Regions from separate parts of the Peribacillus sp. YIM B13482 genome, predicted to be linked through region 2. Evidence: riboswitches for the same ligand, from Rfam matches in the RefSeq annotation. Region 2 holds a riboswitch; the other holds the start of a gene.
What was found. A riboswitch is a leader RNA that binds a small molecule or an ion and turns the genes downstream of it on or off. The one in region 2 is predicted to bind FMN.
Positions count from the first base shown of each region.

Region 1: it holds a riboswitch for FMN, as region 2 does, so the genes downstream of both, ribE (riboflavin synthase) here and ACFX4L_RS03650 (ECF transporter S component) in region 2, are expected to answer to the same signal.

Region 1 covers NZ_JBHZPF010000011.1:97,726-105,885, forward strand. The annotation lists gene ACFX4L_RS08335 (ATP-binding protein) at 1-889, shown strand, start outside; gene ACFX4L_RS08340 (DEAD/DEAH box helicase) at 937-2,073, shown strand; gene ACFX4L_RS08345 (DMT family transporter) at 2,182-3,075, opposite strand; gene megL (methionine gamma-lyase) at 3,241-4,416, shown strand; gene ACFX4L_RS08355 (tryptophan-rich sensory protein) at 4,434-5,114, opposite strand; FMN riboswitch at 5,370-5,500, shown strand; gene ribE (riboflavin synthase) at 5,647-6,285, shown strand; partial or broken gene ribB (3,4-dihydroxy-2-butanone-4-phosphate synthase) at 6,304-6,942, shown strand; gene ribH (6,7-dimethyl-8-ribityllumazine synthase) at 7,021-7,491, shown strand; gene ACFX4L_RS08375 (DHH family phosphoesterase) at 7,968-8,160, shown strand, end outside.
Region 2 covers NZ_JBHZPF010000003.1:140,081-148,240, forward strand. The annotation lists gene serA (phosphoglycerate dehydrogenase) at 1-948, opposite strand, end outside; FMN riboswitch at 2,021-2,157, shown strand; gene ACFX4L_RS03650 (ECF transporter S component) at 2,324-2,905, shown strand; gene ACFX4L_RS03655 (ferredoxin) at 3,043-3,291, opposite strand; gene ACFX4L_RS03660 (YpbB family protein) at 3,582-4,646, shown strand; gene ACFX4L_RS03665 (RecQ family ATP-dependent DNA helicase) at 4,646-6,157, shown strand; gene ACFX4L_RS03670 (CPBP family intramembrane glutamic endopeptidase) at 6,147-6,773, shown strand; gene ACFX4L_RS03675 (LysM peptidoglycan-binding domain-containing protein) at 6,751-7,590, shown strand; gene ACFX4L_RS03680 (YpbF family protein) at 7,731-8,160, shown strand, end outside.

The DNA of each region.
Region 1 (8,160 bases), on a different contig from region 2:
TCTCATCAACTGGAATGAAAGGGAAAAGGTATCTGTTTTCTTTATACAGTCCCTTAAAGGCGAGGCGGTAAAATTCGAAACGACCATTCAGAATAAGAGTGGTGAAGAGCGGATAATCCGTGTAACCTTTTTACCGATCATCGTACAAGCGGAGTTGCTTGGAGTATATGCAATCGTTAGGGATATTACTGAATCACGGCGCGAAGAGGAATTGATGATCATGTCTGAAAAGCTATCCGTAATCGGACATCTGGCCGCGGCCGTGGCACATGAGATAAGGAATCCGCTGACATCGTTAAAAGGATTCGTACAGTTAATGGATATGACGAAGGAAGTCAATCCGCTGCATTCTGATATCATGTTAAAGGAAATTGATCGAATTAATATAATCTCGAGTGAACTGTTGGTTCTCGGAAAAAAACAGGATGTCGCTTTCCAAAGGGTTGATCTTGCCGACAGTTTACAACAGGTATTCACGTTAATGAAAGCAGAGACGAATTTGAATAATATCGAGATGGGGTTCAGGGTTAAAACCGCTGTACCGATTTATATTATGGCTGATACAATCGAACTTAAACAGTTGATAATCAATATTGTCAAGAACAGCATTGAAGCGATTGACGGAAATGGGAAAATTGATCTGTCGCTGCAAATCATCGATGATCAAGCTGTAGTCAGCGTGAGTGATAATGGTATAGGAATGGTACCCGAGCGCCTTGAACGGATTGGTGAACCTTTCTATTCGACAAAGGAAAAGGGCACAGGGATCGGGCTTGCGATTTGCCGGAAGATCGTTCATCGCCTTGATGGGGAAATGCATTTTGAAAGTGAGATAAACAAAGGAACGACGGTTACAATTCGTATTCCGGTGGCTACTGGACAAGAATAAATGGTACTATGAAAGATAGGAAAAGTTTTATATTAAAGGAGAACGATATGAGCGAATTACCTGCATTAGTGAACGATAGAAAACCATATATACAAGAGGTCTGGAAAAAATCCGGGTTCGGACAACTTACCCCGATTCAAACGAAAGCGATTCCCGTGATTGTTGAGGGAAAAGACATCTTGGCTGAATCACCGACTGGAACCGGAAAAACTTTAGCTTATTTACTGCCATTGCTAGAAAAGATAGATCCTGAAAAAAAATCGCCCCAAGCTTTGATTTTAGCATCATCACGTGAACTGGTCATGCAAATCAATGAAGAAATTCGCATTTGGTCAGAGGGAAGCGGTATAAATGGTGCAGCATTCATCGGCGGTGCTAATGTAAAAAGGCAGTTGGACAAACTGAAGAAGCATCCACAGGTCATTGCTGGAACACCAGGACGGATTTACGAATTGATTGCCCAAAAAAAATTGAAGATGCATGAAGTTAAGACGATTGTACTTGATGAAGGTGACCAATTGATCACTCCAGAGCATATGGGAACGATCAATAATATTATCAAAACAACGCTAAAAGACCGGCAAATCATGGTATTTTCGGCAACCCTGCCAGAGGAAACGGAAAAAGCGGCCAGAGGATTCATGAATGAACCCGAAATGATAAAGGTCGATAAGCATGAAAAAATGGAATCGAAAGTGGACCATCTTTACTTTGTTGTAGAGAGACGGGAAAAATCCAAGATTCTTGAGAAAATCACAAGACTTAAAGATGTGAAGGCCCTTGCCTTCCTTAACGATATAGCAGAGCTGAGCGTCCTACATGAAAAGCTGAGTTATAAAGGTGTTGAAATGGGTGTGCTTCACGGGGAATCCAATAAAGTCGACCGGGAGAAGGCGCTGCGCAAGCTTCGTTCCGGAAAATCCCCGATGTTGATCGCAACGGATGTAGCGGCAAGAGGGCTAGATATAAAAGGCCTCACAGCAGTCGTTCATATTGATATGGCTGACAACATCGATCAATATATCCATAGATCAGGGAGAACAGGGCGTGCAGGTGCAGATGGCACTGTTATTTCAATCGTAACGGAAAGAGAAGAGCGAGAGTTGAAAAAAATGGCTCGTGAACTGGAGATTCCATTAACGAGAGTAACTTTCTATGGTGGAAACATCGTAGTCGATGAATGAGTTGGGGAAAAGGGATGGCCGTAGCGGCTGTCTCTTTTTTTTGCAGGAGTCAGATACAATCCGCAAACATGCCTGAACTCCTTCTCGTCTTGAAATTAAAGTGGATATTCATTTTGCAGAATCCACTCTACATGCCTTTTCCACTGTATGGTGGGATTCCCAGTTAACCAAAAATATGCCGATGAAAATGAGTGAACCTCCAACCGCAACGTACCAGTGAACAGGCTCATCCAGCAAGAGGTAGCCAGATAGGACACCAAAAAAGGGAGCTAGAAATAGAAAGGCGCTCGTTTTGGCTGAATCCCCCTTTTGTAATAGGAAATACCAAACAGAAAATTGAACGATGGATGCCATGATGGCCAGCCATAACAAAATAAGGATGGATGCCTGGGAAATCTTGAAAAAGGGCTGTTCAAAAAGAAATGATCCAATGAGCAGGAGAAAACCTCCGCACAGCATTTGATAGGCTGACATGACCCAAGTGTCGAAGGTATGTCCCCAAACTTTCATCAATAGGGTCGCAATGGACCACGAAATGGCTGACATTAATCCAAGAAGAGTACCGGTCTTCAAATCAAGATGTGCCCCCATTGTGATAAAAACGCCAATAAAACCGAGCAAAACTCCCGACCATTGTTGCAAGGTGTAAATCGTTCTAAGAAATAGCGTTCCAAAAATGACCACTAATAATGGGTTCATGAATGTCAAGATCGAAAGTTCCCCGGCTGAAATGGTCCTTAAACCTACAAAGATGCATCCCATTACACCAGCCGTCTGGAAAAAACCGATGATACTCAATTTTGACCAATCCTTGATCTTTTTTGGATGCGGGCGTTTGATGAGCTTGACGACAATGGCCATGATGAAACCTGCTAGGATGAACCGAATCGCTGCAAGTAACATTGGGGAAGTATACGCTAAGCCAATTTTTCCTATAGCGAATGAAGAACCCATTAACGCAGTCGTTAAAATGACCAGAAAACCAAAAATGAATTTGTTCATCTTGTGCCCTCCCGAAGTCTTCAACTATAAATACCAGATTGTGAAATTATATCACACATACTAAATTATGGGTTTTTACAACAGGGATATCTATGTTTGAAAACGCTTCCTTTATGTGGATTTTTGACATATGATATCAATAGACATAGGTTAGGAGGAGATGTTATGACAGGAAAGTATAAACAGTTTGAAACGGCAGTCATACATGAAGGATATGACTCGAAGAAGCATTTAGGAAGCTTGGCAACACCATTATTCCAAACCTCAACATTCACTTTTGAAACGGCCGAGCAAGGGGAACGGCGTTTTGCCGGTATAGAAGATGGATATATTTATTCACGCCTTGGAAATCCGACGGTACAAGTGCTGGAAGAAAAGATTGCCGCTTTGGAAGGCGGGGAAGCTGGCCTTGCTTTCGGATCAGGTATGGCTGCAGTTTCTGCGGTGCTTTTTGCCTTAACTAAAACGGATGACCACATCCTGTGTTCACAGGGTTTATATGGTTGTACTTTTGGCCTTCTGCAGTTAATGAAAAATAAATACCGCATCACTCATGATTTTTGTGAAATGGATACAGAAGAAAAGGTAAGGAAAATGATTCGGCCGGAAACGACCTGCATTTATGTAGAAACCCCGATCAATCCGACGATGAAAATGATTGACTTACAGATGGTAGTGAGAGTAGCGAAGGAATATAATGTGACGATTGTAGTCGATAATACGTTTTCGACACCCTACTTACAGAGACCCCTTGACTATGGGTGTGATATCGTCCTTCATAGTGCTACGAAATATCTTTGCGGACATGGGGATGTCGTTGCGGGCCTTGTCGTTGGTAAGAAGGACTTTATTAATCAGGTAGCTGGGACTACACAGAAGGATATCGGTGGAATCATTTCACCATTCGATGCCTGGTTACTATTGCGGGGGTTAAAGACCTTGCCTGTCAGGATGGACCGTCACTCAGCCAATGCAATGAACATCTTTCATGAACTTGTGAAACATCCAAAGGTGAAAAAGGTATATTATCCAGGTGATGAAGCTTCACCGGATCATTATATAATGCAAAAACAGATGAAACACGGAGGCGGCCTTATCTCTTTCGAATTGCATGGTACAAAACAGGATGCACAGGAATTCCTCAATAAATTGAAACTTATCAAAATTGCCGTCAGTCTAGGGGATGCCGAGACATTGATCCAGCATCCCGCTACCATGACGCATTCTGCCGTTCCTGAAGAATCGCGGGAACAAATGGGCATCAGTGACCAACTGGTCCGTCTCTCAGTTGGCCTTGAAGCTTGGCAGGACATCTGGCACGATCTTCAGCAAGCTTTTTAGACCACCAGATTTCCCTATCAGTTCTTCCGATTTTTAATGAAGGTCGTGATCGACACGATAAAAAGGAGAGCAGCCAGAATATAAGAAATGTCTGTGATTACCTGGTAGGGCGCACCATTTCGGATCCCGATGCCAATGAACGTCCAAACGAATACGAGAGGATAGCACCAATCCCGGTTTTTACCAGCAAAGACAAAGGCCAGGATTGTTGCTGCAATCAGCAAAACGATCGTCCAAGCTACACTGGAAATCCCAAAACCGTCCCATTCGATATAGGTAAGGTAATAAGAAATGTCGGCGATGGCTGCAACACTCACCCAGCCGGTATAAACGGAAAACGGAAATAGGTCGAAAGGAGTATGCTCCACTTTTTTAATGCTTGTATAACTGACCAATAATATAGCCAAAAGAGCAATGATAATGAATACGGATAACAAAAATCGTTCGTAATGCCAAGCCAAAAGCCAAGCGCCATTTAGGACACAGCTTAAAGCGAACCAAGGGAAGGATGCCTTATTGGCAGGGCTGTTTTGATGTTTACTTAAAAACTGCCTGAATACCCAGATGGCGAGCAGAAAATAGATTAAACCCCATATGGAAAATACATAACCGGCAGGAGTGAAGAGGACATCCAGTTTATCGGAAATCTCTCCAGATGTTCGGCCGTTCAAAGGCAGGAAATTGGCTAAAAAATTCATCGTGACGACGAATAGAAAGAAAAGCAAATTGTTGATGGCAATAAGCTTGGGCTTCCTCCTTGTTTGAATTGTAATTCCTATAACCTATTCCACCAATTAGGCCCGGTTAACCTTTTGGAGCACATCGAAGTTACTTGGAGCGGAATTTCATTTTTCCATAAAGTGAGGGTGTTCCTGTAACAAATGAACCATTTAAGTTTAGAAATTTTACATCCTCACTTTAAGGTGATAAAATATTCAAAGATTCATATTATTTTAGTCCTTCGGGGTCGGGTGAAAATCCCAACCGGCGGTGATGAAGAAATTCTAAGCCCGCGAGCCTGATAAAGGCAGGATTTGGTGAGATTCCAAAGCCGACAGTAAAGTCTGGATGGGAGAAGGACGTGTGGAACCCAAGTGTATACGTACGCCTAATTTTTCAAAAAAGAAAATATTGGGCTTTTTAGGTATACAGTTTTTTTCACTCATTTCTCCTGTTAACTCCTTAGGTCATCCTAAGGGGTTTTTTATATTTTATAAAAGGGGGAAAAATATGTTTACGGGAATCATCGAGGATATCGGTACCGTCCATTCCTTGAAAAAAGGGAAAAGCAGTATGGAGTTGTCGATCCGTTCTGAAAAAATCCTTGAAGATGTTCATCTGGGGGATAGTATTTCAGTCAACGGGGTCTGCTTAACGGTAACGTCCTTCACGAAAAGTTTGTTTACAGTCGACGTAATGCCGGAAACGGTCAAAGCTTCCTCGATCCGGACGTTAAAATTGGGATCACCTGTGAATCTCGAACGAGCCATGAGTGCACAGGGAAGGTTTGGCGGTCATTTTGTTTCAGGTCATATCGACGGGACCGGAACAATCATAAAAAAAGAACGAAAAGAAAATGCCGTATATTATGTAATCCAATTGGAAGAAGGGCTCAGTGCCTTTTGCATTCCAAAAGGCTCTGTAGCCATTGATGGAACGAGCCTGACGATATTTGGAATTGAACGAAACCTTTTGACTGTATCTCTGATTCCATTGACTCATCAGGACACCGTATTGGGACAAAAAGCGGCTGGCGATATCGTTAACATTGAAAACGACATGATAGGGAAATATATTATACATCAAATGAAAAATGGCGATTCAAAACCAGGACTGAATTTAGAGTTTTTGGCAGAGCACGGATTCTAATAAAAGGGCGGTGTAATGATGTTCCATACAATTGAAGAAGCGATCGAGGATTTGAAAGCTGGCAAGGTAGTAATCGTATCCGATGATGAAGACCGTGAAAACGAAGGGGATTTCGTCTTGTTGGCCGAAAAGGCTACGCCGGAAGCGATCAATTTCATGGCGACTCATGGACGAGGTTTGATATGTACAACCATTACAGAAGAACTGGCAGGGAAATTGAACCTGCATCCTATGGTAGGAGAAAATACCGATCATCATGGTACTGCCTTTACGGTTAGTGTCGATCATAAAAGCACTTCCACAGGAATAAGTGCTTTTGAACGGTCCTTGACCATTCTTGAGCTTCTTAAAGAAGATTCGGTTGCTGAAGATTTTCAACGGCCTGGTCACACTTTTCCGATAGTCGCTAAAGAAGGCGGCGTATTAAGGAGGGCAGGACATACGGAGGCTTCGGTGGATTTGGCAAAATTATGCGGTGCCGCTCCAGCTGGTGTCATATGTGAAATCATGAATGATGATGGATCGATGGCACGCGTATCCGATTTAGAAGTCATCGCTGGGAAATTCAACCTGAAGTTCATTACGATAGCCGATTTGATTCGGTATCTTGAACAAAGTGATACAATCGGGAAACAGGCACTTGAACTGAACATCCCGAATGCTTGAAGGATTTTTAGCGAAATTAATCTTTAAATGAAAAAAATGATATTTTTTTAAAATTAGGAGGAATTGGACATGGGGAAAGTTATTGAAGCACAATTAATAGGATCAGGATTGAAAGTCGGAATCGTGGTAGGAAGATTTAATGAGTTTATCACAAGCAAGCTTTTAGGAGGGGCATTGGATGGCCTTAAGCGTCATGGCGTTGATGAAAATGATGTTGACATCGCGTGGGTGCCGGGTGCTTTCGAACTTCCGTTAATTGCGAAGAAACTTGTGAATACGGGTAAATACGATGCGGTTATCGGACTTGGAACGGTAATCAGGGGTGCCACTTCACATTATGATTATGTCTGCAATGAAGCAGCTAAAGGCATGGCTTCCGTTTCCTTGGACACAGGTGTACCGGTTATCTTCGGTTTGTTGACAACTGAGAACATTGAACAAGCCATTGAACGTGCCGGAACAAAATCAGGTAACAAAGGCTATGAAGCTGCCGTTAGTGCCATTGAAATGGCCAACCTTGGAAAATTGATAGAACAGTGATTTCACATCAGGAAAGCCGCAGGGAATAACATTCCCTGCGGCTTTTTGATTTGCCGGATTTTAAGGTCAATGAAGCATTTGTGACTTCCTATTTTTCCCCTGTTGTATGGACAATCTTGAAAATGGATATGGCCACTTATTGGGAGGGACCTAGAAAGATGGATAGGGTAAGACTTTAAGTAGTCACTAACGGGGAGATGTCTGAATCATTAAAGGTTAACTGTGCTGCCCTGTCAGTTTTAAAGGAATACATGGAAATACAATTTCAAAGTAATGTGTTTTCATTATATTTGGGTATAATTTCTGTGAAATAATGAATCATTAGTGGTTTTTCGAAAAAAAAAACGAACAAAAGCATCGCGTAATGAAAGCATGATAAAATATGCGGATATGATTATGCTACAATTGTAAAGATTGCAATTGAAATTCCTGTCTTTAGGGAAAAGTAAAATTATTAGTTATTAGGAGGGGTTTGTGTGTACCATCTCTTTACACATAATGATTTAGATGGAGTCGGCTGCGGCATTGTCGCTAAGCTGGCATTCGGAGAAGAAGTAGTGGTTAGTTATAATTCAATCGGTCGCCTTAATCAAAATGTAGGAGCATTTCTTGAGCAGGCAAAGATTGAGGATACATTGATTGTTACTGATCTATCGGTTGATGAAGATA
Region 2 (8,160 bases):
TTTAGAAATGGCTGGAAGGTTGATGGAACTTGAGACTGGATTTCCTTCGAAATAGGTCAATACTTCTTGGGCAACCTGTACGGCCACATTTAATTGGGCCTCTTTCGTAGATGCACCTAGATGAGGTGTAGCTATGACGCTATCCAGTTCAAGCAGTTTATGGCCAAGTGGAGGTTCTTCGACGAAAACGTCCAGTGCCGCTCCCGCAACATGTCCTTCAACTATCGCTTCATATAAGTCATCTTCATCCAGAATACCGCCACGGGCGCAGTTCAGTACATATATGCCTTTTTTACAGGTAAGCAGTTTTTCTTTATTGATCAATCCTCTGGTTTCATTCGTTAGGGGAGTATGCACAGTAATGATGTCTGCTTTAGGAAGCAATTCATCTAAGGGCAGGGATGTAACGGACATTTTCTTTGCACGATCGGCAGTAAGGAACGGATCGTAGACAATGACATCCATACCAAACACTTTAGCACGTTTGGCAATTTCCCCTCCGATACGTCCAAAGCCGACTATACCCAATGTTTTACCGCGAAGTTCCGTTCCTGTATATGAAGAACGTTTCCACTCCCCATTCTTTAATGAAGCATAAGCTTGCGGAATGTGGCGCATCATGGAAGCCATCATCGCAAATGTATGTTCTGCTGTTGAAATGGTATTTCCGTCGGGTGCATTAACCACGACAATCCCGCGTTTTGTCGCTGCGGGGATGTCTATGTTATCGACGCCGACACCAGCGCGTGCTATGATTTTCAACTGCGGCATACGGTTCATTAAATCTTCCGTTACCTTCGTTGCACTTCTTACAAGTATTGCATCAATCCGATCAAGTTCATTTGCCGCTTCCTCTACTGTCTTCTGAATAAGAAGAATATGGGATGCCTCTGATAGCGGTCCGAGTCCTTCTGGTTTGATGGCATCTGCCACTAAAATCCGATACATGCTAAACACCTTCCTAGGGGAGAGTAATTATCTTAAATTTCAGTTAATTTTACAATTGAAATGGTAATTATGTCAATTTGACTTAAATGGATGTAAGCGCTTAAAACAATAATTATCATCCTGATCGTGTGTGGAAGGCCGCCATAATAATGGCTTCCTCATCGATTGCTTAAAAAAGAAAAATTATTTACATTATTCCGAATTATCATTTTGTATATCCAATTATTGTTTTAAACCTTTTAATCTATAAATGGACATTCACCATGACGATAGATATTCATCCTAACTGTATTTAACAGAGAAAAAATACTTTTCGGACCTTCCTTATCTTCTCGAGTAGACAAGTACTATGACCTCTGCTCTTCTGACGATTCAGCTGAATACTAAAGAATCCTTTTTTCCTGTTGGATAAAAGCTCAAAACCACGCTCTGGTAAGCCCAAAGTGGATTACTGGACCAAAGATAAAGTAAGTAAATCTTAGCGGATTTGAGTACCGTAACAAGCTGATCTTCATATTGGCTTCGAATGCGGCAAGGTGAACTCATGGCATTGCGTAAGAGAAATGTAAGATCTTTGGTCCCACTAATCAATTGGCGGCCAGACAGGAAGTATAGCGATTTATAATGCGGATCAACAGGATAAACAGAAAAAACTTCTGGAGCGATTAAAACGCGTTGTCAGCCGTTTGCCTAAGAGAAAAGGCCTCTGATCAAAGAAAGATACATGCAGGAGGAATCGGAAAATTTGACTGATTGCAACGTGTATTGTTTTAAATTCCAATTACCTATTGCTGAAAAAACATACACTAAAATCCGTTGGATAAATTATCCTTAAATTAAAACCAAAGGTTAAAGGCGGAAATTTATTTCTTGCTTTTTTAAATTTGCATGATAAAATCAAATAAATTAAGTGGTGGAGAAACGGTAGGTTTTTGGTAGGAAACTTGGTTGGAAAAGCGGGTTTTCAAAGGGGATTAGTGGAAACACATTAAATCGCCTATACGAATAAACTGCTGATACAAAGCTACTTAACGCACCTTTCGGAAACGAAAGGAAACTAAAAAATTTATAGGTCTATCTTCGGGGCGGGGTGCAATTCCCCACCGGCGGTGATGAAGGAAGTTCTCCTTCTAAGCCCGCGAGCCTTACGGGGCAGGATTTGGTGTGATTCCAAAGCCGACAGTATAGTCTGGATGGGAGAAGATGGAGGTTCCTGAGTGCGTTTCAACAGTCATTTGCTGATACGTTTGTTTGATGTAACCTTTAATTTATCCCTTTAATTCTATTGGAATTAAAGGTTTTTTTATTGAGCATCGACATCATTAAGGAACACTAACCTCTTTTCAGGTAGATCGGAAAAGAAGGAGAGAGAACTATGAAAAAGAATAAAGTGAAAAAAACGGTCACGCTGGCAATGATGGGAAGCATTTCTTATTTATTGATGCTTTTGAATTTTCCGTTTCCAGGATTTCCACCTTTTCTGAATGTTGATTTTAGCGACATACCAGCATTGATGGCGGCATTGATTTTTGGTCCTATGGCAGGAATTCTAGTTGAATTCCTTAAAAACCTATTGGATTTAGTCATGACAGGGACCTTGACAGCTGTACCTGTGGGGCATATTGCTAACTTTATAGCCGGAATACTGTTTGTCTTGCCAACTTATTATGTATTTCAGAAAATCAATTCAAAAAAAGGGATGACGTTCGCTTTACTTGCGGGAACAGTTTCCATGGCAGTATTTATGAGTGTTTTAAACTATTATGTCTTTTTACCGGCTTATACCTTCTTTATGGGATGGGATGCAATGTCGGCACCCGAATCAAGAAAGTTAATCACGACGGCAATCTTGCCTTTCAATGTAATTAAAGGCGTGCTTATAACATCTGTATTCATGTTGTTGTTCATTAAATTACAGGCATGGATCAATAAGCAAACATTATATAAAAATGCTTAATGGCATTTACGATAGAAACATAAAAACAACCGATATCCAAATTCGGTTGTTTTTTATGTCCGTTTAATTTGGCAGGGGAAGATGCAATGAAATTGTCCAAAAAAAAAGCCATTCCCGATTGAAAATGGCTTGTACCTTTATTCGAATTTTAGTGCATCCCCGTCAAATGCCTCATCAGCAACTTTAATAGAATCCGTTGGACATCCTTCAAATGCATCCATCATGTCATCTATAAGTACATCTGGAATTTCAACGATTCCCTCGTTATCGTCAAGGGTAACAAATGCAATCCCTTCGTCATCATAATCATATATATCTGGTGCTGCTGCTCCGCAAGCGCCACAAGCGATGCATGTTTCTTTATCCACAATAGTAAATTTAGCCATGAATATAACCCCTCCTAAGTTGATAGACAACTGATAATCTTTTTATTTCAGATTATTATCTCTTTCTTATTGTAAGACCGAATGCCAAACTTTTCAATAGAAATTGTATTGATAATAACTATCATGTAGCAGGATGTCAACGAAAATCATCGAAATAATTAACATGGCCCTTTCCATGATTCGTCATTTAGTCACATAATTTTCCTTGTATTCATCAATAATAACGGCGGTTTTTGCAGTTTTTTGTTACAATAGGTTTATTGGATAAATGAAACAAGGATGTGAGTCCCATGAATAATTATCTACAGGCAATCATTCTATATGCGATAAAAAAATTTCAAGGTGAACGTTCCATTTATGCTATATACCATATGCTTCAGGGGAAGAAGTCGTCACAAACAATCCAGGATGCCCATTTATTCGGGTTGACGAATATATTTGGGACAATACCACGATTTACCCGTCAGCAGTTAAATCAAAACATTGAACAGTTCCTTGACCATGAATACATAAATCTAACGGATAAATCAGATGCATTTGAAATTAGTATGCAAGGTGAGGGGATGTTAGTCGATTACTTCAATAATAATCCTTTTCCGAATTTTATAAATGGTTGGAAGTATCACAATATCACCCCGGTTTTCTGGGGAAGGTTAAACTTACTCATTCAAACCATATCCCATATTGTCCACAATGAAAGACGTTTTTATCCGATACAAAGAAATCCCAAAATCCAATTTTTCGTAAAGGAATTTTTACATGCCAATCGTCAGGACCGAGAGTTGATTGCGCAACATCTATATGAAGAACTGATATCCCTTTTAGAAAGTCAAAGTGATTTGAAACGAGATGTTTTCATTATGAAATTAACTGGGACAAACAGGATTGGGCTTACGTTTGAACAGATTGCAAAAAGGAAAGATCTAGAAGAAGAGTTTATCCGCTTTACTTTCCTTGACTCGTTGCATCAAATGCTTTCTGAAATGGAAACGGGAACGGATTACCCCCTTTTGTCAACGTTGATCTATGATTGGCAAAGGGGTGAAAATCCTCATTTGACACAATCTACACAAACTACTTTACGATACATCCAAGAAGGGAAAAACCTTGGGGAAATAGCTGAGGTCCGCCGATTGAAAGTCAACACCATTGAGGATCACCTAGTCGAAATTGTCCTATCGGATAAAAGTTTTCCGATTGCCGATTATGTGTCTCTCGACGATGAGAGGGAAATTGCAGCCGCTATTAATGAACTTGGTACGAAAAAGCTTAAGGCCATCAAGCAGATGGTCGATAATAAACAGATAAGCTTTTTCCAGATCAGGCTTGTACTTGCGAAAATAGGTGATGGATGATGAATATAGAACGTGTCCTAAAAGAAAAATTTGGATTTGATGAATTTCGTCCTGGACAAAAAGAAGTGATCGAATCATTGATGTCCGGACGTCATACATTAGCGATGCTACCTACCGGATCCGGTAAATCATTGTGTTATCAGCTGCCGGCTTACCTTTTAAATAAGACTGTCCTAATTGTCTCCCCATTATTATCATTAATGCAGGATCAGGCAGATCAGCTAAAGATGAGTGGCGAAAAAAGCGTATTGACCCTCAATTCTTTTTTGACGCTAAATCAAAAAAGGAAAGCTCTCGATCGTTTACATAGGTATCGTTTTATCTTTTTATCTCCTGAAATGCTAAGTCTTGAGAGTGTACTAAAATCCTTGAAATCGATAGAAATCGGTTTGTTCGTCATAGATGAAGCACACTGTATCTCACAATGGGGTTACGATTTCCGTCCGGATTATTTGAATTTAGGAGAAGTGAGGCGTGAGTTGAACAATCCGTTGACGCTTGCCCTGACAGCAACTGCAACCACTGAAGTCCGAAGGGACATCGTAAGTAAACTCGAAATTGGTCAAGCCGAAGAAATCGTCTCATCTGTTGATCGAGAAAATATTGCAATAATTGTCGAGCGCCTGATCAGTTACGATGAAAAGCTATCCCGTGTACTGGAGCTTGTAAGGAAATTTACAGGGAGCGGTATTATTTATTTTTCATCTAAAAAGGTTGCGGAATCGGTCACTGGGTTTTTACAGGAAAACGGGATTGACAGTGTCAATTATTATCACGGTGGCATGGAACAGGAACAAAGGATGCTCATTCAGCAGCAATTCATTTCTGGTCAGTTGAAAATTATATGTGCAACAAGTGCTTTTGGCATGGGTGTAAATAAATCGGATGTCAGATACGTTATCCATTTTCATATGCCATCCACGATGGAAGCATATCTTCAGGAGATAGGCAGGGCGGGACGAGATCGGAAGCAAAGTGTCGCTGTCTTATTATATTGCGAAGGGGATGAAGGGCTTCCCTTGCATTTGATGGAACAACAGTTACCTACGGATATGCAAATCGAGGGTGTTTGTTCTTTCCTTAATGCTTCACAAAAGGGTTTGGCGAATTTCACCCTATCAGAAAAAGAACAGCTGTCTCAATCTTTTTCTTTGAATGATATCCAACTTCGTTTTTTTACCCAGCTGATTAATGGAACTAAAAATCCTTTAGACCAAATGTCAGAAATGAAAGAGTATTGCCAAAAGAGGAAATCCGGTAATCAAGAAAAGCTGCATAAATTCCTTCATTGGTTATATGCACGTGAATGTCGCCGTATAGGGATACTGCACTACTTTGAAGAAAAGCAGCGAGTAGTGAACCCCATTTGCTGTGATATCTGTGGGATGGATGCCGAAAAAATGGCTGATGTATGGCCGGAAGTTAAGGTTGATCCAGTTAATCCCTTTTCCACGTGGAAAAATGAATTGGCTTTAATCTTATTAAAGAAGGAAAATGGGAATGAAAAATAAGCAAGCTGAATTAATTAAACAACTAACAGACAAGCAGTTGCTATATAATTTGTTTCTTACACAAATTATTCTCTTAACGTTAGCCGCTTTTTTAGGTATTATTTTATTTGAGGACCGTTCTGCTTTTTTCGACTTATTTATCTTTGATGACCTGAATATTTTGCTGATTGGAATTCCCGCTGGAGTCATTGTCTTGTTATTTGACATTTTATTGATGAGAGTGACACCATCTTCCTATCAGGATGATGGTGGTATTAACGAACGCATTTTCAGTAACTTGTCATACCAGATGATTTTTGTCGTTGCTTTAGTGGTAGCTATAAGCGAAGAATTATTATTTCGTGGAGTGTTGCAAACACATTTTGGATTGCTATGGACGAGCCTGATTTTTGCAGCCGTTCATTATCGTTACCTTTTTAATTGGTTTTTATTTTTAAATGTTTTGGTTTTGAGCTTCTTTATCGGTTTTCTATTTGAAATGACTAATAATATCATCGTGACGATTACGGCCCACTTTTTGATTGACTTTATCCTTGGTGTTCTAATCAGGAGCAAAAAGCAAAGAGGGTTGAGCAAGAAAGGGGGTGACTTGAATGAGCCGAGTCCAAAAGAATGAAAAAGAAAACGACCAGGCTGGTGAACTTCGTTCGCGAATTGAACGTCAGAAGGCTAAGTCATCATTGCCCAAGCGCAGTAAAGTCCACCAGAATAAAAAGAAAAAAAGTAAAGTGAAGATTAAGTTTCCAATGATACAATTATTAGCGTTATTTTTTATTTTGCTTCCAATTGGATTTTACAGCCTTTATACATATCTTCAGCATAGACCTGTACATGATACAAAAAGTGACCAAGTCGTCATTGATGAAAACAAGGGAGACGAGGATAAAGAAACGATTCCAACTACAGCAACTGCAGCTGATTTAAAGGAAAAGAAAGAGAAAGCGTCGGCAAAGGCTGAAGCGGAGAAAGAAAAAAAAGAAAAAGAAGAAAAAGAAGAAGCTAAAGCTAAAGCAGAGGAAGAAGAAAAGCGGAAAGTCGCAAAAGAGGAGCAAGCAAAGAAAAAGGCAGAAGAAAAGGCAAAAGCGCAGCAAGTAGCAGAAGAAAAGGCAAAAGCACAGCAAGTAGCAGAAGAAAAGGCAAAAGCACAGCAAATAGCTGACGAAAAAGCAAAAGCACAGCAAATAGCTGATGAAAAAGCAAAGAGGGAAGCAGCCGAAAAGAAAGTGGCAGCCGAACGCGTTCAAGACGCGAAACCGAATAAAGATGATTACAAGGTTCTCTTACATACTGTACAAGGTGAGGAAACATTATTCCGCATTTCCATGAACTACTACAAATCACAGGAAGGCATTGCCCTTATCAGGGAGTGGAATGGGCTGAATGGCAATGAAATCTCCAAGGGTCAGGTGTTAAAAATACCGATCAAGAAATAATGATGGCACCCTGTCTTTAGAGGCAGGGTGTTTTTGTTAAATGTTTGGCTTGTTTTTAGTATATAAACTTGACAGGTACTTTATCATTTTTTCCTGGACAGCTTCATATCATGATTTGTAAGAGTAGAGGAGGAAATGCGATGGAATCGACAATCATTTTATTGGATGAAAAAACGGATCAAGCAACAAAACAAATGCTTCAGAATGTTGTGGGTCGAAAAAAAAAGTTCGAGGCTCTTAAAAAGAAGCATCTTCAAAGCTTGTGGGCAACCATGATTGTTGCTGCCCTTTTTTTTGTGTATCTTTATTTTTATATCGTTGTACCTTATTCCTATTCCTTTTTTAGTATGTTTAGTGTTTTCGTCGACCATTTTAGCCATTTCCTTTTTTTGGCGGCCGCCATTGGCCTATATGGATATATGGTATTAATTAAAAAAAAGCTTGATAAAGCAGAAAAGGAGTTTCAGCTTCTTCGCTGCGAAATTATTAATAAAAGCAAGCAGTTATGGGAAAAAGAGGAAGAATGGAAAAATCGACATAAAGTATTTGAAATGATGAAAAAAAATTATG